3 regions of the Streptomyces sp. SUK 48 genome follow, and region 2 is predicted to be linked to each of the others. Evidence: predicted binding sites of a transcription regulator. Region 2 holds the regulator's gene; each other region holds the start of a gene.
The links. Region 2 encodes HrcA, which represses chaperone genes, less so after heat shock. Its sites were predicted from a motif close to TTNGCACTCNGNNNNNCNGAGTGCNAA; they were not measured.
Positions count from the first base shown of each region.

Region 1 (7,388 bases), 2.0 Mb from region 2:
CCCGCAGCCGAGAAGGAGCCGGTGGCGGCGACGGCACGCAGGACACGGAGATGACGGGCCTCGATCACCCCGCAAGCATAAGGCCAGCTTGGAGACGGCGTCCAAAATTCGCTCGACGCTTTGAGTAACGATCCCGTACGGTGCGGGCATGAAGCTTCTCTCCGTCAATGTCGGGCAGGCCGGCCCGGTGCCGTACACCAGCCAGGCGGACGGCCTGACGGGCATCGACAAGAGGCCGGTCGAGGGGCCCGTGAGGGTGTCCGCGCCGGGTCCGAAGGGGACCGCGGGCAGCGGGCTGGCCGGGGACGCGGTGTGCGACCTGAGGCATCACGGCGGCGACGACCAGGCGGTGTACGCGTTCGCCCGCGAGGACCTGGACGACTGGGAGCGCGAGCTGGGCCGCACCCTGGCCAACGGCTGCTTCGGGGAGAACCTCACGACCGGCGGGCTCGACGTCTCCGGGGCGCTGATCGGCGAGTGCTGGCGGATCGGTCCGGCGGTGGTGCTCCAGGTGACCTCGGGCCGTGTCCCGTGCCGCACCTTCCAGGGCCATCTGGGCGAGCCGGGATTGATCCGCAGGTTCACCCGGAAGGCGGCGACGGGTGCCTACCTCCGGGTGATCGAGCCCGGTGAGATACGCGCGGGCGATCCGGTCGAGATCCTGCACCGCCCCGGCCACGGGGTGACGGCGGCGATGGAGTTCCGCGCGACAACCACCGAGCGGGAGCTGCTGCCCCGGCTGCTCGCCGCGGCCGAGGACCTGCACCCGGAGGCGCTGGCCGCGGCCCGCAAGTACGTCGCCGGACAGGCCCGCTGAGGGCCCGTCACCGCATGGCGGACACCGCGTGTCCGGATCGCCCGCGCTCACTAACCTTGGGTCATGACAACGGCTCTGATTACGGGATCGACCGCGGGGATCGGCGCCGCCTTCGCGCGGCGGCTGGCGGCTGACGGGCATGACCTCGTCCTGGTGGCCCGGGACGCCAAGCGGCTGCGCGAACAGGCGACCGAGTTGCACGACCGGCACGGCATCGAGGCGGAGGTGCTGCCCGCCGACCTCTCCGAGGACAAGGGCGTCGAGACCGTCGCCGACCGGCTCGGCGACCGCAAGAACCCCGTCGACCTGCTGATCAACAACGCCGGTTTCGGCAACAAGGGCCGCTATCTGGAAGTCTCCATGGCGGACGAGCTGACCATGCTCAAGGTGCACTGCGAGGCGGTGCTGCGGCTGACCTCGGCGGCGGCCGAGGCGATGCGCGAGCGCGGCCGGGGCGGGGTGGTCAATGTCGCCTCGGTGGCGGCCTTCGTGCCCCGGGGCACCTACGGCGCGTCCAAGGCGTGGGTCGTGCAGTTCACCCAGGGCGCGGCGCGGGACCTGGCCGGCACCGGGGTGCGGCTGATGGTGCTGTGCCCCGGATTCGTGCGCACCGAGTTCCACCAGCGGGCCGGGATGGGCACGGACAACATCCCCGGCTGGATGTGGCTGGACGCCGACAAGGTGGTCGCGGCGGCCCTCGCCGACCTGGCGCGCGGCAAGTCGCTGTCGGTCCCGGACCCCCGTTACAAGGCGCTGATGGGCCTGGTGAAGGTCACCCCGCGCGGCCTCCTCGGCGGGGTCACCTCCCGCACCGGGCGCAAGTACGGGCCCCAGTAGGCGCGGACGCGGGCGGGTGCCGGATCAGGGGGACGGCGACGCGCACCCTGGTCGGCCGGGACCGCTCGGACGCCGCGCACCCGCCCCCGACGGCGAGATCACCGAGACCTGGTGGCAGCGCGACCACCTGGGCCTGATGCGACAACCCCGACGGCGTACGGCAGCGCGAAGGCCCGGCACCCCGCGAGGGGGTACCGGGCCTTCGTACGGAGCGGTGGGGCTCAGTGGGCGTGGCCGTGGCTGTGGCCGTGGCCACCCGCGGCCTCCGGCTCCTCTTCCTTCTTCTCGACGACCAGGGTCTCGGTCGTGAGCAGCAGGGAGGCGATGGAGGCGGCGTTCTCCAGGGCGGAGCGGGTCACCTTGACCGGGTCGATGACGCCGGCCTTGACCAGGTCGCCGTACTCACCGGTGGCGGCGTTGTAGCCCTGCCCCTTCTCCAGGTCCTTGACCTTGGAGACGATGACGTAGCCCTCCTGGCCGGCGTTCTCGCCGATCCAGCGCAGCGGCTCGACGACCGCGTTGCGGACCACGGCGACACCGGTGGCCTCGTCGCCGGTCTTGTCGAGGTTGCCCTCGAGGACCTTGGAGGCGTGCACCAGGGCGGAGCCACCACCGGAGACGATGCCCTCCTCGACCGCGGCGCGGGTCGCGGAGATGGCGTCCTCCAGACGGTGCTTCTTCTCCTTCAGCTCCACCTCGGTGGCGGCGCCGACCTTGATCACGCACACGCCGCCGGCCAGCTTCGCGAGGCGCTCCTGGAGCTTCTCGCGGTCCCAGTCGGAGTCGGTGTTCTCGATCTCGGCCTTGATCTGCGCGACGCGGCCGTTCAGGTCCTCCGACTTGCCCGCACCCTCGACGATCGTGGTGTCGTCCTTGGTGACGGTGACGCGGCGGGCGGAGCCGAGCACGTCGATGCCGACCTGGTCGACCTTGAGGCCGACCTCTTCGGAGATGACGGTGGCGCCGGTGAGGACGGCCATGTCCTGGAGCATCGCCTTGCGGCGGTCGCCGAAGCCGGGGGCCTTCACCGCGACGGCGTTGAAGGTGCCGCGGATCTTGTTGACGACCAGGGTCGACAGGGCCTCGCCGTCGACGTCCTCGGCGATGATCAGCAGCGGCTTGGAGCCGGACTGGATGACCTTCTCCAGGAGCGGCAGCAGGTCCGCGATGGCGGAGATCTTGCCCTGGTGGATCAGGATGTACGGGTCGTCGAGGACGGCCTCCATACGCTCCTGGTCGGTCACGAAGTACGGGGACAGGTAGCCCTTGTCGAAGGCCATGCCCTCGGTGAAGTCCAGCTCCAGACCGAAGGTGTTGGACTCCTCGACGGTGATGACACCGTCCTTGCCGACCTTGTCCATGGCCTCGGCGATCAGCTCGCCGACCTGCTGGTCCTGGGCGGACAGCGCGGCCACGGCGGCGATGTCGGACTTCTCGTCGATCGGGCGGGCCGTGGCGAGCAGGTCCTCGGAGACGGCCTTGACGGCGGCGTCGATGCCCTTCTTCAGGGCGGCCGGGGAGGCGCCGGCGGCGACGTTCTTCAGGCCCTCGCGCACCAGCGCCTGGGCGAGCACGGTGGCGGTGGTGGTGCCGTCACCCGCGATGTCGTTGGTCTTGGTCGCCACCTCCTTCACCAGCTGCGCGCCGAGGTTCTCGTACGGGTCCTCGATCTCGACCTCGCGGGCGATCGTGACACCGTCGTTGGTGATGGTGGGGGCGCCGAACTTCTTGTCGATGACGACGTTGCGACCCCGGGGGCCGATCGTCACCTTCACCGTGTCGGCCAGCTTGTTGACGCCGCGCTCGAGGGCGCGACGGGCGTCCTCGTCGAACTTCAGGATCTTCGCCATGACAGCGGGAGCCCTCTCGAAATCTTGTGGGTAAAAGACGAACTGCGCCCCGGACGCCCGGCTTCGTTATCGGTCGCGGGGGCCAGGGGCGCAGCTCAGAGCAAAGGTTTGCTCGGGGTGAATTACTTCTCGATGATCGCGAGCACGTCGCGAGCCGAGAGGACGAGGAACTCCTCGCCGTTGTACTTCACCTCGGTGCCGCCGTACTTGCTGTACAGGACGACGTCGCCGACCTTGACGTCGAGCGGCAGGCGCTCGCCGTTCTCGAAGCGACCCGGACCGACGGCGAGGACGGCGCCCTCCTGGGGCTTCTCCTTCGCGGTGTCCGGGATGACCAGGCCAGAGGCCGTGGTCTGCTCGGCGTCGAGCGGCTGGACCACGATGCGGTCCTCGAGCGGCTTGATGGCAACCTTGGTGCTGGCGGTCGTCACGATCCGACCTCCCCCTTCGGAGATCTCACGGGGTTAACTGTCTGAGGTGGCGACCAGGTCGATCCGTCGTCGCGGGTGCCGGACCTGCCCGTCGCGTTGTTGGCACTCTCCAGTGGGGAGTGCCAGAGCCGAGACTATGACCGGGATTAGCACTCGGTCAAGCGGAGTGCCAATGCCGTGCGGCGCGTCGGCCGAAATCGCGGGTGCGGGAGCGCATATCGGCGCTCGGCCGGCGCCGGGTGTGCCGGCCCGGCGCTGATCAGTGGAGGTAGTCCTCCAGCCGGGCCGCCGTCAGGTTTCGTCTGCGCATGGCGTCCAGGAGGCGGGCCGTGGGGACGCCCGTCAGGAGGCGGACGATGTCACCTTGGCGGAGGCGGCGCGGGCCCCGGGGGTAGACGAGGCCCGCCGGGGTGAGGGTGGCGCGCCACAGGACGACGGCGGTGATGCCGCAGTCGGCGGCGGCGCGCAGGGTCGTGGCGTCGTACGCGCCCCGGGGCGGGCGCAGGAGCCGGGTGCGGCGGGCGCAGAGCGCGGCGCGCTGGGTGGCGTACGGCGTTCCCGCCAGGGGCCGCGGTGCGGGGGTGAACCGGGTCACCGGGACACGGAGTCCGCGGGGCGCGGCGGCGCCGCGGGGGTCGCGGCCGGTGGCGTCGTAGGTGAGGAAGACGACCCGGTCGCGGGTGGGGACGTGGTCCACGACCGGGGGCAGCGGCCGGCCGGACGGCGGCGCCGCGAGCGGCCGGCCGTGCGGCCGCACCCCTTCCGCCGCCTTCCTGCCGAGCCGTTCGATGGGGACGACGGGCTGGGCGCACCCGGCGAGCAGCAGTGCCGCGGCGAGGACCCCGGCGGCGACGGACGGCAGGCCCGTGCCCCGCGCACACCACCGCCCCGGCGCCCCGCCGCCGGGGCCCCTCACCCGCGCCCCGCCGGACACCTCACCGCGCCCTGCGCGGCCGGCGCGGACCGTGCGGCCGACTCACAGGTAGTCCTCCAGCCGGGCCACCGCGTACCCCTCGCGCGTCACCTTGTTCAGGAAGCGCCGCATGTCGTCGACCATGGTGCCGTCCCAGTCGCTGCGGCCGCGGAAGTGGGTGAGGACGATGTCGCCCCGGCGCAGCTGCTGGTCGTCCTCGCGGAACTCCCAGTGGTCGACGTACACCTCCTCGTTCCAGATCGGGGCGTACTTGATGCCGCAGGACTTGGCGGCGACCAGGGTGTCCTGGTTGTAGTTGCCGTAGGGCGGGCGCAGCACGGTCGGGCGCTTGCCGAACTGCTTCTGCATGATGTCCTGCATGTCGCAGATCTCGTGCTTCTGCTGCTCGTAGGACAGCCCCGGCAGGTAGGGGTGGGTGAGCGTGTGGTTGTTGAGGGTGTTGCCGTAGGACTGCGCCGTGCGGAAGTAGCCGTAGTCGTCCTTGACCAGGTAGTTGCTGAGGAAGGCGGTGTACGGCACCTTCAGGTCCCGCATCATCTGGAGGAACCGCGGGTCCTTCTCCGAGCCGTCGTCGATGGTGAGGAAGACGACCTTGTTCCGGGTCGGGACCGTGGTGAAGACCGGCGGCAGGGCCCAGTCCTCCTGGTGGTCCACCTCGAAGCCGGCCCGCGCGGTGATGTGCGGCTTCACCCTGGGCGGCGGCGGGGGCGCGATCGGGACCTCGTCCAGGCCCCAGCGTTTCGCGGCGGCGGCCATGCGGGCGCGTTCCGCGGCCTGGACGGCACGGGGGTCGGGGGCGGCGTGCCCGGTCGCGCCCTGCCCCGCCGCCGGGCGGGCGGTGCCCGGTCCGGAGCCGGAACCGGAGCAGCCGGTGACGAGGGCGGTCGAGGCGAGGACGGCGGCGGCACAGCCGAGGGCGACGCGTGCCCGACTTTTGTCATTTTGTACTACTAGTCGCATGGTGCTGGATCTTCGCAGGCCCCGCCCCCGCTCCCCGGGCGACAGCGCCGCCCGGACGCGCACCATCCACCGACTGGCCCACAATGACCCGGTGAACGACCTCGCTCCTCTCCTCACCCCCGAAGGCCGGGCCCTCCTCGAAGAGGTCCGCGGCACCGCCCCGGCCGATGAACTCGCCGTCGCCACCCGGCTGCGCCGCGACCACCCCGCCGACCTGGTGTCGGCCGCGCTCGGCCAGGCCCGGCTGCGGCAGCGCGCGGCGGCCAAGTTCGCGGCGGCGGACGCGGAGCGGATGTTCTTCACGCCGAACGGGGTCGAGCAGTCGACGCGGGCGAGCGTGGCGGCCTACCGGGCGCGGCGGCTGACCGATCTCGGGGTGACCTCGGTGGCGGACCTGTGCTGCGGGATCGGCGGCGACGCCATCGCGCTGGCGCGGGCCGGTATCCGGGTGCTCGCGGTGGACCGGGACCCGCTGACGGCGGCCGTGGCGCGGGCGAACGCCCAGGCGCTGGGGCTCACCGACCTGATGGAGGTGCGGGAGGCGGATGTCACGGAGGTGGACACCGCCGGGTACGACGCCGTGTTCGTGGATCCCGCGCGCAGGGGAGGCCGGGGCCGCGTCTTCGACCCGGAGGCGTACTCGCCGCCGCTGTCCTGGGCCGTGGAGGCCGCCCGCCGGGCGCCGCACGCCGCGCTGAAGATCGCGCCCGGCGTCCCGCACGAGGCGGTGCCGCCGGAGGCCGAGGCGGAGTGGATCTCGGACGGCGGCGATGTGAAGGAGGCGGTGCTCTGGTTCGGGACCGGGGCGCCGGGCGCGGTGCGGGCCACCCTGCTGCCCGGCCCGCGCACCCTGCTCGGACGGGGCCTGCCGGATCCCGACGTGCGGCCGGTGGGGCGGTACTTGTACGAGCCGGACGGTGCCGTGATCCGCGCGCACCTGGTCGCCGAGGTGGCCGAGGAGGTCGGCGGCGGGCTCGTCGACGCGACCATCGCGTACGTCACCGCCGACGGGCTGCACCCGACCCCGTACGCCACCCCCTACGAGATCACCGACCAACTCCCCTTCAATCTGAAGAAGTTGAAGGCCCTGCTGCGCGAGCGGGAGGTCGGGACGCTGACCGTGAAGAAGCGCGGTTCGGCGGTCGAGCCGGAGGAGTTGCGGCGCAAGGTCAAGCCGCAGGGTCCGAACGCGGCGACCGTCTTCCTCACCCGGGTCGCGGGGGCGCCGACGATGCTGGTCGGCGGGCCCGCCCGGCCGCCCGAGGGCCCCTGAGCGGTCAGCGCAGGGCCGCCCACAGGTTCCCGGCGTCCGGCTCCTTCGCGATCACCCGGTTGGGGTCCGAGGGCGCCGTGACGACGGGCATCATCACGGTCCGCACCCGGTCCGCGTCCAGCCCCCGCAGGCTCTTGCCCAGTTCGGTCAGCTCGGTCAGGGAGTCGAGCCCGGTGTCGGTGGTGAGGCTCTTGGTGGCCGCGTCGGCGACCGTGTACAGCCTGGCCGGGTCGGTGAGCAGGTGCGTGCCGGACATCCGCTCCAACAGGGCCTTGACCAGCAGCTG
Region 1 covers NZ_CP045740.1:3,470,812-3,478,199, forward strand. The annotation lists gene GHR20_RS14685 (LysR family transcriptional regulator) at 1-68, opposite strand, end outside; gene GHR20_RS14690 (MOSC domain-containing protein) at 149-817, shown strand; gene GHR20_RS14695 (SDR family oxidoreductase) at 881-1,654, shown strand; gene groL (chaperonin GroEL) at 1,876-3,504, opposite strand; gene groES (co-chaperone GroES) at 3,627-3,935, opposite strand; gene GHR20_RS14710 (hypothetical protein) at 4,195-4,851, opposite strand; gene GHR20_RS14715 (polysaccharide deacetylase family protein) at 4,912-5,829, opposite strand; gene GHR20_RS14720 (methyltransferase domain-containing protein) at 5,921-7,102, shown strand; gene GHR20_RS14725 (LCP family protein) at 7,107-7,388, opposite strand, start outside.
Region 1: a site for HrcA is predicted at 4,082-4,108, ahead of groES (co-chaperone GroES). Genes of this name have one in related genera too.

Region 2 (7,388 bases):
GATGCTCGCGGCGATCCGCGACGAGTTCGGGCTCGCCCCGGACGCCGAGATCACCACGGAGGCGAACCCGGAGTCGGTCGACCCGGCCTATCTCGCCACCCTGCGCGAGGGCGGCTTCAACCGGATCTCCTTCGGGATGCAGAGCGCGCGCCGGCATGTGCTGAAGATCCTCGATCGCACCCACACCCCCGGCCGCCCGGAGGCGTGCGTCGCCGAGGCCCGTGCGGCGGGCTTCACGCATGTGAACCTCGACCTGATCTACGGCACCCCCGGCGAGAGCGACGACGACTGGCGGGCCTCCCTGGACGCGGCGATCGGCGCCGGTCCCGACCATGTCAGCGCGTACGCCCTCATCGTGGAGGAGGGCACGCAGCTCGCCCGCCGGATCCGCCGGGGCGAGGTCCCGATGACCGACGACGACGTGCACGCCGACCGCTACCTGATCGCCGACGAGACCCTCGCCGCGGCGGGCTTCGACTGGTACGAGGTCTCCAACTGGGCCACCTCCGAGGCGGGCCGCTGCCTGCACAACGAGCTGTACTGGCGCGGCGCGGACTGGTGGGGCGCGGGCCCCGGCGCGCACTCCCATGTGGGCGGCGTGCGCTGGTGGAACGTGAAGCACCCCGGCGCGTACGCCGCCGCCCTGGCCGCCGGGCGCTCCCCGGGCGCGGGCCGCGAGCTGCTGTCCGCCGAGGACCGCCGCGTCGAGCGCGTCCTGCTGGAACTGCGGCTGCGCGAGGGCGTCCCGCTGGCCCTCCTGAAGGACCAGGGCCTCGCCGCCTCCCGCCGCGCCCTGACCGACGGCCTCCTCCAGCCCGGCCCCTACGCCGAGGGCCGCGCCACCCTCACCCTGCGCGGCCGCCTGCTGGCGGACGCGGTGGTGCGGGACCTGGTGGACTGATCACTCGACCGGGTGAACCCGCACGGAAGCCCGACCCGGGTGCGGCTCGGTTCGTAGGGTGCGGCCGTGCGGGATCGGATCATCGTCGAGTACTTCCAGGGGCTGCGCCCGCCCGAGGGCGCCAGGGCCGAGCTGCCGCGGCGGACCATCGTCATCGCACCGGGCTCGGGTGCCGCCGCGAGGGTGCCCGCGTACCTGATCATCGATCCGGTCATGGCCCGGTGCGCGCTGTTCACGGAGCCCGCGGGACACGGCGAAGGCGCGGACCACCGGTGCCGGCGGATCGCCGCGTCCGGCGATCCCACGCCGCCGGGACCCCTCGGCATCGAGCCGGACACCAGCGGATTCGCGGGCTACGAGCACGTCAGGCCCCACCACCACCCGTGACGAAGTCGATCAGTTCCTCCACCCGGCCCAGCAGTTCCGGTTCCAGGTCCTTGTAGGAGCTCACGCGTTTCAGGATCGCCTGCCACACCGCGCCGGTGTTGTCCGAGGGCCAGCCCAGGGCGCGGCACACGCCCGTCTTCCAGTCCTGGCCGCGCGGCACCCGGGGCCACTTCGCGATGCCCACGGCCGCGGGCTTCACCGCTTCCCAGATGTCGATGTACGGGTGGCCCACCACCAGCGCGTGCTCGCTGGTCACCGACCGCGCGATGTGGAACTCCTTCGAGCCCGGCACGAGGTGGTCCACGAGGACGCCGAGGCGGGCGTCGGGGCCGGGCGCGAAGTCGGCGACGATCGAGGGAAGGTGGTCCACGCCCTCCAGGTACTCCACGACGACGCCCTCGACGCGCAGGTCGTCGCCCCAGACCTTCTCGACCAGCTCGGCATCGTGCCGGCCCTCGACGTAGATCCGGCCGGCCCGGGCGACGCGGGCCCGGGCGCCGGGGACGGCGACGGAACCGGAGGCCGTGCGGGTCGGGCGCGCCGGGCCGGCGGAAGGCCGTACGAGCGTCACCACCCTGCCCTCCAGCAGGAAGCCGCGCGGCTCCAGCGGGAACACCCGGTGCTTGCCGAAGCGGTCCTCCAGCGTCACCGTGCCCGCCTCGCAGCGGATCACCGCCCCGCAGAACCCGGTGCCGGGCTCCTCCACGACCAGACCGGGGTCAGCGGGCACCTCGGGCACCGGCTCGGACTTCTTCCACGGAGGCGTGAGGTTGGTGGAGTACTGGCGCATTCGGATGACGATAGGAGAAGCGGCGGGCCGGCGCCCACGACACGCCGGAAACCGAGCGCCGGTGCGGCTCAGTTCACGCCGAATCGCCTGGCCAGCGCGTCCCGTTGGCGTCGTACGAAGGCCGCGTCGACCACCGCGCCGTGACCGGGCACGTACAGCGCGTCCTCGCCGCCCAGCGCCAGCAGCCGGTCCAGCGCGTCCGGCCAACGCGAGGGTACGGCGTCCGGGCCCGCCTGGGGCTCCCCGGACTCCTCCACCAGATCTCCGCAGAACACCACCTCCGGATCGCCCGCCACCAGCACCACCAGGTCATGGGCGGTGTGCCCGGGCCCCACATTGGCCAGCAGCGCCTGACGGCCGCCGCCCAGGTCCAGGGTCCGCTCCCCGGAGACCAGCTGCCGGGGCGGCACCAGCGCCGGCGCCGCCTCCTCGGCCTCCGCCGCCGGGAGCCCGTGGTGGACCGCGTCCTGCCGCAGCTCGTCCCGCCCCCGGCGGATCACCCCGTCCGCGCCCACCGCCGCGTACACCGCCGCCCCCGCGAACGCCGGAGCCCCGAAGACATGGTCGAAATGGACATGGGTCAGCGCGAGATGGGTCACACGTCCACCGGCGAGCGCCTCGGCCGAGGACCGCAGCCGCGCACCCTCCGCGAGGCTCGACCCGGCGTCCACCATCAGCGCCGTGCCCGCGCCCAGGACCAGCCCCGCCGTGCAGTCCCAGCCCGGCAGCCGGCACCGCCCCACCCCGGCGGCGAGCCGTTCCCAGCCGTGCTCTTCCCAAGTCACCGTCATACCGCGACGCTAGCCGCAGCCGGGGTCGCGCGGGCACCGACCTTGCCCGGTGCGTACCCCACGGCCGTACACTGGCCGGGGAACGCTGGCACTCGCATGCGAAGAGTGCCAAGACGGACACAAGACGGACACAAGAGGGACAACCGCGGGAGTGAGGGGACGACGTGCTGGAGGTGCGCGCGAATGCTGAGTGAACGCAGGCTTCAGGTGCTGCGCGCCATCGTCCAGGACTATGTCGGCACCGAGGAGCCGGTCGGGTCCAAGGCCCTGACCGAGCGGCACAACCTCGGCGTCTCCCCGGCGACCGTGCGCAATGACATGTCGGCCCTGGAGGACGAGGGATACATCGCGCAGCCGCACACCAGTGCGGGGCGCATCCCCACCGACAAGGGCTACCGCCTCTTCGTCGACAAGCTCGCGGGCGTCAAGCCGATGACCGCGCCCGAGCGCCGCGCGATCCAGAACTTCCTGGACGGCGCCGTCGACCTGGACGACGTCGTGGCGCGCACGGTGCGGCTGCTCGCGCAGCTGACCCGGCAGGTCGCCGTCGTGCAGTACCCGTCCCTGACCCGGTCCACCGTGCGGCACGTGGAACTGCTCGCGCTCGCCCCGGCGCGCGTGATGCTCGTGCTGATCACGGACACCGGCCGGGTCGAGCAGCGGATGGTCGACTGCCCGGCGCCGTTCGGCGAGGCATCCCTCGCGGATCTGCGCGCGCGGCTCAACAGCCGGGTCGCGGGACGCCGGTTCGCGGATGTGCCGAAGCTGGTCGAGGACCTGCCGGACGCCTTCGAACACGAGGATCGCGGTACGGTCTCCACAGTGCTCTCCACCCTTCTGGAGACACTGGTCGAGGAGAACGAGGAGCGGCTGATGATCGGCGGCACCGCCAATCTCACCCGCTTCGGACATGATTTCCCTCTCACGATCCGGCCCGTCCTGGAGGCCCTCGAGGAGCAGGTCGTGCTCCTCAAACTCCTCGGCGAGGCGAAGGATCCGGGCATGACCGTGCGCATCGGGCACGAGATCGCCCATGAAGGACTCAACTCCACCTCCGTGGTGTCGGTGGGCTACGGTTCGGGCGGCGAGGCGGTTGCCAAGCTCGGCGTGGTCGGACCGACCCGCATGGACTACCCGGGAACGATGGGAGCGGTACGCGCAGTGGCACGGTACGTCGGACAGATCCTGGCGGAGTCGTAAGTGGCCACGGACTACTACGCCGTTCTCGGCGTGCGCCGCGACGCGTCGCAGGATGAGATCAAGAAGGCGTTCCGTCGGCTCGCACGCGAGCTGCACCCGGACGTCAACCCGGATCCGAAGACCCAGGAGCGGTTCAAGGAGATCAACGCCGCTTACGAGGTGCTGTCGGACCCGCAGAAGAAGCAGGTCTACGACCTCGGCGGCGACCCCCTCTCGCAGTCCGGCGGCGCCGGCGCGGGCGGCTTCGGGGCCGGTGGTTTCGGCAACTTCTCCGACATCATGGACGCGTTCTTCGGCACGGCGTCGCAGCGCGGGCCGCGCTCGCGCACCCGGCGCGGCCAGGACGCGATGATCCGGATCGAGGTGGAACTGGACGAGGCGGCCTTCGGGACGACCAAGGAGATCCAGGTCGACACCGCGATCGTCTGCAACACCTGCAACGGCGAGGGCGCGGCCCCCGGCACCTCGGCGCAGACCTGCGACATGTGCCGCGGCCGCGGTGAGGTCTCGCAGGTCACCCGGTCCTTCCTGGGCCAGGTCATGACCTCGCGGCCGTGCCCCCAGTGCCAGGGCTTCGGGACCGTGGTCCCCACGCCCTGCCCGGAGTGCGCCGGTGACGGCCGGGTCCGCTCGCGCCGCACGCTGACCGTGAAGATCCCGGCCGGTGTCGACAACGGCACCCGCATCCAGCTCGCGGGCGAGGGCGAGGTCGGCCCCGGCGGCGGCCCGGCCGGCGACCTGTACGTCGAGATCCACGAGCTGCCGCACCCGCGCTTCCAGCGCCGCGGCGACGATCTGCACTGCACGGTCACCCTCCCGATGACCGCGGCGGCCCTCGGCACCAAGGTGCCGCTGGAGACGCTGGACGGCATGGAGGAGATCGACATCCGGCCCGGGACCCAGTCCGGGCAGTCGATCCCGCTGCACGGCCGCGGCGTCACGCATCTGCGGGGCGGCGGCCGGGGCGACCTCATCGTGCACGTCGAGGTGCAGACCCCGACGAAGCTCGACGCCGAGCAGGAGCGGCTGCTGCGCGAGCTGTCCAAGCTGCGCGGCGAGGAGCGCCCGCAGGGGCAGTTCCAGCCGGGCCAGCAGGGGCTGTTCTCGCGGCTGAAGGACGCGTTCAACGGGCGCTGACCGCCCGATGGCGACAGGTGCCGCGGCGGCCTCCGGGCGGAGGCCGCCGCGGCCTGTTCGCGGACGCCGGCACCGCCTCTGACCGGGCCCGTAATGGAATATGCCGATCATGGCACCCGATTCGGACTTGTTCAAAGGACGTGACACCATGCGGTCATGTCCTCCGCGCTGACCGATCTTCTCCCTCACCCGATCGTGCAGGCCCCCATGGCGGGCGGCGTCTCCGGGCCGGAGCTCGCCGCCGCCGTGTCCGAGGCCGGCGGGCTCGGATTCCTGGCCGCCGGGTACAAGACGGCCGACGGTGTGTACCAGGAGATCAAGCGGCTGCGGAGCCTCACCGACCGGCCCTTCGGCGTGAACGTGTTCATGCCCCAGCCCGAGTACGCGGAGAGCGGCGCGGTCGAGGTCTACGCCCACCAGCTCGCCGGCGAGGCCGCCTGGTACGAGACCGAGCTGGGCGATCCGGACAGCGGCCGCGACGACGGCTACGACGCGAAGCTCGCGGTGCTCCTGGACGACCCGGTGCCGGTGGTCTCCTTCCACTTCGGGGTGCCGAGCCGGGAGGCGCTGGAACGGCTGCGGCGGGCCGGGACGTTCACGCTGGTCACCGCCACCACCGCCGAGGAGGCCGTCGCGGTGGAGCGGGCCGGGGCGGACGCGGTGATCGCCCAGGGCGTGGAGGCGGGCGGCCACCAGGGCACGCACCGGGACGTCCCGGAGAACGACGGCACCGGCCTCGGCCTGCTGTCCCTGATCACCCAGATCCGGGAGGCGGTGCGCCTCCCCGTCGTCGCCGCCGGCGGGATCATGCGCGGCGCCCAGATCGCCGCGGTCCTCGCGGCGGGTGCGAGCGCGGCCCAGCTGGGCACCGCCTTCCTCGCCACCCCCGAGTCCGGCGCGCCCGCCGTGCACAAGGAGGCGCTGACCAACCCCCTGTTCGTCCGCACCGAGTTGACCCGCGCGTTCACCGGCCGCCCGGCGCGCGGCCTGGTCAACCGCTTCCTGCGCGAGCACGGTCCGTACGCGCCCGCCGCGTACCCGGAGATCAACCACCTCACCTCGCCGCTGCGCAAGGCCGCCGCGAAGGCCGGGGACGCGCAGGGCATGGCGCTGTGGGCGGGCCAGGGCCACCGGCTGGCCCGGGAGCTGCCCGCCGGGCACCTCGTCGAGGTGCTGGCGGCCGAACTCGCCGAGGCCCGGGCGGCGTTCGCCCAGGGGGGCGCCCGATGACCGCGCCCGTCTTCGTCGTGGCGGACTTCACCGCGGACGGCGACCGCTATGTCCTGGACGGCCCCGAGGGCCGGCACGCGGTCTCGGTCAAGCGCCTCGAGGCCGGCGAGGAGGTCGTGCTCACCGACGGCGCGGGGCGCTACGCGGTGTGCGAGGTGCTCGGCAGCGAGGGCAAGGACCGTCTCGTCGTCCGGCTGCCGGAGGTGTCCGAGGAGCCCGCGCCGCGGCCCCGGATCACGGTCGTGCAGGCTCTTCCCAAGGGCGACCGGGGGGAGGTGGCCGTCGAGACGATGACCGAGGTCGGGGTCGACGCGATCGTGCCGTGGCAGGCCGCGCGCTGCATCACGCAGTGGCGGGGCGAGCGGGGGCTGAAGGCGCTCGGCAAGTGGCGGGCGACCGCGCGCGAGGCCGGGAAGCAGTCGAGGCGGGTGCGGTTCCCCCAGGTCGCGGAGGCGGCGAGCACCAAGCAGGTCGCGGCGCTGCTGGCCGGGGCCGACTTCGCCGGGGTGCTGCACTCCGACTTCGAGCACACCAGCGCGGCGCTGGCCACCGCCGAACTCCCCGCCGAGGGCGAGATCGTGCTGGTGGTCGGTCCCGAAGGGGGCGTCTCCCGGGACGAGTTGGCGCTTTTCGAGGAGGCGGGCGCGCGGGCGTACGTCCTCGGACCCAGTGTTCTGCGCACCTCCACCGCCGGCACCGCGGCCGCGGCCCTCCTCCTGGGACGCACCGGCCGCTGGTCCTGAACATCGACTGGGGACACCATGGAACTCGCCCAAGTACGGCTCCTCGTCAGCGACTTCGCCGCCTGCTACCGCTTCTACGCCGAGGTCCTCGGCCTGAAGCCGCAGTCCGGCGCGACCGAGGGCCCCTACGAGAAGTTCAGCCCTCACGCGGGCTCCGCGGGCATCGCCCTCCAGGACCGCGCCATGATGGCCGAACTCCTGCCCGAACT
Region 2 covers NZ_CP045740.1:5,515,264-5,522,651, forward strand. The annotation lists gene hemW (radical SAM family heme chaperone HemW) at 1-901, shown strand, start outside; gene GHR20_RS24245 (hypothetical protein) at 968-1,288, shown strand; gene GHR20_RS24250 (DUF3097 domain-containing protein) at 1,266-2,078, opposite strand; gene GHR20_RS24255 (MBL fold metallo-hydrolase) at 2,147-2,869, opposite strand; gene hrcA (heat-inducible transcriptional repressor HrcA) at 3,053-4,069, shown strand; gene dnaJ (molecular chaperone DnaJ) at 4,070-5,206, shown strand; gene GHR20_RS24270 (nitronate monooxygenase) at 5,363-6,436, shown strand; gene GHR20_RS24275 (16S rRNA (uracil(1498)-N(3))-methyltransferase) at 6,433-7,179, shown strand; partial or broken gene GHR20_RS24280 (VOC family protein) at 7,198-7,388, shown strand, end outside.

Region 3 (7,388 bases), 910 kb from region 2:
ACGGACCGGTGGACGAGAGCGCCCCCGATCTGTGCCTGCTGTGCGAGACCCGGCGCCGGGCCGCCCGCCGCTCGGAGTACGGGGGCCGGCCGAACCCGGCCGAGCCGGTGGCCTCCGCGCCCTCGCGCTACGGCGTCCGGGCCGACCGCCCGCAGCCCCAGCAGCGCTGGCTGCCGGAGCTGTGGAACGGCCAGGAGTGGCAGCTGTGCGGCACCCCGCGGCGCGACCGCCGGGAGGCCGAGGCGTATCTCGCCGCCCAGCGGCGCGGGGCGCGGCCCGCGATGGCGTACCGGCTGGTGCACGAGTTCACCGACTACGAGGTGCTCCGGGTGTGGGGCACCCCGGTCCGCGTCGACATCGAGCCGCTGAACGGCAACATCGGCGGGATCTGAGTCCCGGCCGGGTGTTCTCAGCTGAGGGTCTTCAGCGACGCCGCGTCGTACGGCGCCAGCTCCGAGACCCGGCCCGCGAGCACCTTCGCGGCCCACTCGGGGTCCTGGAGCAGGGCGCGACCGACCGCGATCATGTCGAACTCGTCGGCCTCCAGGCGGTCGAGCAGGTCGTCGATGCCCTGCACCGGGGAGCCCTCGCCGGCGAACGCGCCGGTGAAGTCGCCGTCGAGGCCGACCGAGCCGACGGTGATGACCGGCTTGCCGGTGAGCTTCTTCGTCCAGCCCGCGAGGTTCAGGTCAAAGCCGTCGAACTCGGGCTGCCAGTAGCGGCGGGTGGAGGCGTGGAAGGCGTCGACGCCGGCCGCGGCGAGCGGGGCCAGGATCGCCTCCAGCTCCTGCGGGGTCTCGGCGAGCCGGGCGGTGTAGTCCTGCTGCTTCCACTGCGAGTAGCGGAACAGGACCGGGAAGGTGGCCGAGACCCGCTCGCGGACCGCCGCGACGATCTCCGCGGCGAACCGGGCGCGGGCCACCGGGTCGCCGCCGTAGGCGTCGGTGCGGCGGTTGGTGCCCTCCCACAGGAACTGGTCGAGGAGGTAGCCGTGGGCGCCGTGGAGCTCCACGCCGTCGAAGCCGATGCGCTCGGCGTCCGCGGCCGCCTGGGCGAACGCGGCGATGACGTCGTCGAGGTCCTGCTGCGTCATGGCCTTGCCGGTGGGCTCGGCGCCGGCGGTGACCAGACCGGAGGGGCCCATCGCGGGGGCGGCCGGGAAGGGGGCGTCGCCGTCCTTGCGGACCATGCCGATGTGCCACAGCTGCGGGACGATCGTGCCGCCCGCGGCGTGCACGTCCTCGGCCACCTTCGCCCAGCCCGCGAGCTGCTCCTCGCCGTGGAACCGCGGCACCCGGTCGCTCTGGCCGGCCGAGTCGTGGCCGACGTAGGTGCCCTCGGTGACGATCAGGCCGACGCCCGCGGCGGCGCGGCGGGAGTAGTACGAGCGCACGTCCTCGCCGGGGATGCCGCCCGGGGAGAACATCCGGGTCATCGGCGCCATCACGATCCGGTTGGGGACCGTGAGGCCGTTGAGGGCGATCGGGCGGGCGAGTATCTGGGCCGCGCGGGAGGCGGGCTGCGTGTCGACGGTCACGTGGGGGCTCCTCGAAAGACTGCTGACCGGGCGGTATGTGAATGTGCATTGTTGTAGCTGCTTAAGTAAGCCGCTGTACAGAGGCAGGCATTCCCGGACCCGGAAGCGGGCACCTGTGACGCCGGACACGCCCGGCGCGGAGGAAGGCCGGGAAAAGCCCGAGGGCGGCACCCCCTGTCCCTGACAGGAAGTGCCGCCCTCGGTAAGGACGTTGATCAACCGGAGGTCGATCAGAAGTCCATGTCACCGCCCGGCATGCCGCCCGGAGCGGCCGCGGCGGCCTTCTCCGGCTTGTCGGCGATGACGGCCTCGGTGGTGAGGAACAGCGCGGCGATGGAGGCGGCGTTCTGCAGCGCGGAACGGGTCACCTTCGCCGGGTCGATGATGCCCTCGGCGACCAGGTCGACGTACTCGCCGGTCGCGGCGTTCAGGCCGTGGCCCGGGGTCAGGTTGCGCACCTTCTCCACCACGACACCGCCCTCGAGGCCGGCGTTGACGGCGATCTGCTTCAGCGGGGCCTCGAGCGCGATGCGCACGGCGTTGGCGCCGGTCGCCTCGTCACCGTCGAGCTCCAGCTTCTCGAAGACCTGGGAAGCCTGGAGCAGGGCCACGCCACCACCGGCGACGATGCCCTCCTCGACGGCCGCCTTGGCGTTGCGCACGGCGTCCTCGATGCGGTGCTTGCGCTCCTTGAGCTCCACCTCGGTGGCGGCACCGGCCTTGATGACCGCGACGCCGCCCGCGAGCTTGGCCAGGCGCTCCTGGAGCTTCTCGCGGTCGTAGTCCGAGTCGCTGTTCTCGATCTCGGCGCGGATCTGGTTCACCCGGCCGTTGACCTGCTCGGAGGAGCCGGCACCGTCGACGATGGTGGTCTCGTCCTTGGTGATGACGACCTTGCGGGCGCGGCCCAGGAGGTCCAGGGTCGCGTTCTCCAGCTTGAGGCCGACCTCCTCGGAGATGACCTCGCCGCCCGTGAGGATGGCGATGTCGCCGAGCATGGCCTTGCGGCGGTCGCCGAAGCCCGGGGCCTTGACGGCGACGGACTTGAAGGTGCCGCGGATCTTGTTGACGACCAGGGTCGACAGGGCCTCGCCCTCGACGTCCTCGGCGATGATCAGCAGCGGCTTACCCGACTGCATGACCTTCTCCAGGAGCGGGAGCAGGTCCTTGACGGAGCCGATCTTGGAGTTCGCGATGAGGATGTACGGGTCCTCGAGCGACGCCTCCATGCGCTCCATGTCGGTGGCGAAGTAGGCGGAGATGTAGCCCTTGTCGAAGCGCATGCCCTCGGTGAGCTCGAGCTCCAGACCGAAGGTGTTGCTCTCCTCGACGGTGATGACGCCTTCCTTGCCGACCTTGTCCATCGCCTCGGCGATGAGCTCGCCGATCTGGGTGTCGGCGGCGGAGATGGACGCGGTGGAGGCGATCTGCTCCTTGGTCTCGACGTCCTTCGCCTGCTCGAGCAGGGCGGCGGAGACGGCCTCGACGGCCTTCTCGATACCCCGCTTGAGGGCCATCGGGTTGGCGCCGGCGGCTACGTTGCGCAGGCCCTCCTTGACCAGGGCCTGGGCGAGCACGGTCGCGGTGGTCGTACCGTCACCGGCGACGTCGTCCGTCTTCTTGGCGACTTCCTTGACCAGCTCGGCGCCGATCTTCTCGTACGGGTCCTCGAGCTCGATCTCCTTGGCGATGGAGACACCATCGTTGGTGATCGTGGGGGCGCCCCACTTCTTCTCGAGGACGACGTTGCGACCCTTGGGGCCGAGCGTCACCTTGACGGCGTCCGCGAGCTGGTTCATGCCGCGCTCGAGGCCGCGCCGCGCCTCCTCGTCGAACGCGATGATCTTGGCCATGTGAAGTGGTCCCTCCAGGACTGGGGGTGATTCCTTCGGACCGCGCCCGCGCCCGCGACGGACGGTTCGCCGGCCTGTGGTTCCTTGCCCCACGTGGCCTGCGGACCTCACCGACCCGGTCCTTCTTTGTCACTCTCACCTTCAGAGTGCTAACGCAATGATTAGCACTCGGCATGCCCGAGTGCAAGGTGCGCCCGCGCAGCGGGCTCGTTCAGGGGTGGTGGTCGGGTGACGGGCGGGCGCGAGCGCCCCGGCCCTCCCCGGGCACACCGAAGGGCCCGCACCCTGTGCGAGGTGCGGGCCCTTCGGTAGAGAAACGTTTCAGACGGCGACGCGAACCATGTCGGCCTGCGGACCCTTCTGGCCCTGCGAGATCTCGAACTCCACTCGCTGGCCCTCCTCCAGGGTGCGGTAGCCGTCCATCTGAATGGCGCTGTAATGGACGAAGACGTCCGCACCACCGTCGACCGCGATGAAGCCGTACCCCTTCTCCGCGTTGAACCACTTGACGGTGCCCTGAGCCATGCCTAACTCCCCTATTACTGGCCCTTGCACAGATCCACACTTCGCGGACCCGGGTCAGACCTCGCCCCCCAATGCGTCGGGGGCGTGCGCCGGAACGCGTCGACCGCGGCTGAATGTATCTGTCCAACTGCCGTCTGCAACAGGTCAATTGGACGAGAATTCTGGACGCGAACGATCCGGAATGTGGGGAGAATTCACCCGAATTCAGGGCAAGTCGGGCCCCGTAAAAGACACAAAAGCCGCGGAAAGGCCGTGCATTTTGGCTACTTCTTATCGGGACCGCGGAAGAGAACCGAGGGCTTACCCTCGATCACCGGAGGGCGCGTTCCCCAACTGTACCGCGCTCAATCACACAGAATTGCCCCCTCCGCTTCTCTCACGGAGAGGGCAATCCGATGTACTTTTGGTGACCGTCATTACCTAAGGTAATGATCGATCATTCGGTCAGCAGCCGCCGGCCACCGCCGGGATGATGGAGACGCCCGCGCCGTCCGGGGTGGAGGTCGCGAGGCCCTGCTCGAAACGGACGTCGTCGTCGTTGACGTAGACGTTCACGAACCGGCGCAGCTTGCCCTGGTCGTCCAGGACGCGGGCGGCGATGCCGGTGTGGTTCTTCTCCAGGTTCTCGATGACCTCGCCGAGGGTCGTGCCCTCGGCGGCGACCTCGGCCTGTCCGCCGGTGTAGGTGCGCAGGATGGTGGGGATGCGAACGGTCACGCTCATGCGAGGCCAGCCTCTCGGAAGGAGTCCAGGTTCGGGCGGATGGTGGCGGTCAGGCCGGTGCCGGCCACCGCGTCGAGGGTCTTCAGGCCGTCGCCGGTGTTGAGGACGACGGTGGTCTTCGCCGGGTCGAGCGCCCCGCTCTCGATCAGCTTGCGGGTGACGCCGACGGTCACCCCGCCGGCCGTCTCGGCGAAGATGCCCTCGGTGCGGGCCAGCAGCTTGATCGCGTCCACCACCTGCTCGTCCGTCACGTCCTCCACCGCGCCGCCGGTGCGCCGGGCGATGTCCAGGACGTAGGGACCGTCGGCCGGGTTGCCGATGGCGAGGGACTTGGCGATGGTGTCCGGCTTCTGCGGCCGCACCACGTCGTGGCCCGCCTTGTAGGCGGTCGAGACCGGCGAGCAGCCCTCGGCCTGGGCGCCGAAGATCTTGTACGGCCGGTCCTCGACCAGACCGAGCTCGATCAGCTCCCGCAGCCCCTTGTCGATCTTGGTGAGCTGGGAGCCGGAGGCGATCGGGACCACGATCTGGTCGGGCAGCCGCCAGCCGAGCTGCTCGCAGATCTCGTACGCCAGGGTCTTGGAGCCCTCGGCGTAGTACGGCCGCAGGTTCACGTTGACGAAACCCCAGCCCTCGCCGGCCGGGTCGCCGATCAGCTCGGAGCAGAAGCGGTTCACGTCGTCGTAGTTGCCCTCGATGCCGACCAGCTCACCGCCGTAGACCGCGGCCATGACGACCTTGCCCTGCTCCAGGTCGTGCGGGATGAACACGCAGGAGCGCAGTCCGGCGCGGGCGGCGGCGGCGCCGACGGCGCCGGCCAGGTTGCCGGTGGAGGAGCAGGACAGGGTGGTGAAGCCGAAGGCGCGGGCCGCCTCCAGGGCCTGGGCGACGACCCGGTCCTTGAAGGAGTGGGTCGGGTTGCCGGAGTCGTCCTTGACGTACAGACCGCCGGTGACGCCGAGCTCGCGGGCCAGGTTGTCGGCCTTGACCAGCTTGGTCCAGCCGGGGTTGATGTTCGGCTTGTCCGCGACATCGGCCGGGACCGGCAGCAGCGGGGCGTAGCGCCAGATGTTGGCGGGGCCGTCCTCGATCCGCTTGCGCAGCTCTTCGGTGTCGTAGGCGGAGAAGTCGTAGGCGATCTCCAGCGGGCCGAAACACTCCTCGCAGGCGAAGACCGGGCCGAGCGGGACGCGGTGGCCGCATTCGCGGCAGCTGAGGGCGGCGGCGGGGCCGAGATCGACGGTGGAGGTACCGGAGGTGGCAACTGTCTGCACAGCCATGGGAGGCGAGGCCCTTTCTCCTCATCTTCCTCACGACGCACTTCGCCGTGAGACGGATTTGGCACCTTCCCTAGCCGGGAGCCTCGCCGCTTTGCGCACGAGAACCGACTGGAGGGTTGCCGGGGCTTCATCGGGCCGTGTCCCTCTGCCCCTCTGGATGAGCGGTATTCGATTGTGTCCGCAGTGCTGCGGTGTGTCCGCGCGCGACCCCCGACATGCGATGGTCATCGGCGTTGCTCAAGACTGTAACCGAAGGCCGGGAGAGTTGAGATAGTCGTCCGTACCGCGAGACGAGCCGCGAGACGAGCGTGAGGAGCCGGGGACCGTGCTGGAAGAAGTCGAGCGCTGGATGGGCAACCGTTCCTGGTCCGTGCGCGATCGGCCGTCGCACCAGGTCCTGGCGGCGAAAGCGCGCACCGGCCAGACCATCAGCGTGGTGCTGCCCGCGCTCGACGAGGAGGAGACCGTCGGCGAGATCGTCGCGGTGATCCGGCGCGATCTGATGGAGCGGGTGCCGCTCGTCGACGAGGTCCTCGTGATCGACTCCGGCTCCACCGACCGCACCTCCGAGGTCGCCGCCGCGGCGGGCGCGCGGGTGGTGCACCGGGACGCGATCCTGCCCCGGATACCCGCGGTGCCGGGCAAGGGCGAGGTGCTGTGGCGCTCGCTGCTCGTCGCCACCGGGGACATCATCTGCTTCATCGACGCGGACCTGCGGGAGTTCTCCTCCGACTTCGTCCTCGGCATCGTCGGACCGCTGCTCACCGAGCCGGACGTCCAGCTGGTCAAGGCGATGTACGACCGGCCGCTCGCCGGTACGGCGGGGCAGGGCGGCCGGGTCACCGAGCTGATGGCGCGTCCGCTGCTGAACATGCACTGGCCCCGGCTGGCGGGCTTCGTGCAGCCGCTGGGCGGGGAGTACGCGGCCCGGCGCTCGCTGCTCGAACAGCTGCCGTTCCCGGTCGGGTACGGGGTGGAGCTCGGCATGCTGGTGGACGCGCTGCACCTGGTGGGCCTGGACGCGCTGGCCCAGGTGGACGTGGGGGTGCGCAAGCACCGGCACCAGGACGGGCAGGCGCTCGGCCGGATGGCGGCGGCCATCTACCGCACGGCCCAGCTGCGGCTGGCCCGCGGCCATCTCGTGCGCCCCGCGCTCACCCAGTTCGAGCGGGGTGTCTCCGGCTTCGAGCCGCGGACGTACCGGGTGGACACCGAGGAGCGGCCGCCGATGACCGAGATCGCGGAGTACGCCCGGCGCCGGGTGGCGTGAAAGCGCAGGTGCGGCCCGGTGCGGCCGGGTTTTGGGCCGGTCCGCGGGTTTGAGTGTTCGGGAGCCGGGCTAGGTTCTGGACCATGGCTTCCACGCATGGTGCTGACGTGCTGGTCGCGTCCAATCGCGGCCCGGTTTCGTACGAGACGGGCGAGGACGGCTCGCTGCGCGCCAGGCGGGGCGGCGGCGGGCTGGTCTCG
Region 3 covers NZ_CP045740.1:4,608,825-4,616,212, reverse strand. The annotation lists gene GHR20_RS20175 (hypothetical protein) at 1-392, shown strand, start outside; gene GHR20_RS20170 (NADH:flavin oxidoreductase) at 410-1,537, opposite strand; gene groL (chaperonin GroEL) at 1,768-3,390, opposite strand; gene GHR20_RS20160 (cold-shock protein) at 3,712-3,915, opposite strand; gene GHR20_RS20155 (MoaD/ThiS family protein) at 4,360-4,638, opposite strand; gene thrC (threonine synthase) at 4,635-5,918, opposite strand; SAM riboswitch class I at 5,937-6,082, opposite strand; gene GHR20_RS20145 (glucosyl-3-phosphoglycerate synthase) at 6,244-7,188, shown strand; gene GHR20_RS20140 (trehalose-6-phosphate synthase) at 7,272-7,388, shown strand, end outside.
Region 3: a site for HrcA is predicted at 3,552-3,578, ahead of groL (chaperonin GroEL). Genes of this name have one in related genera too.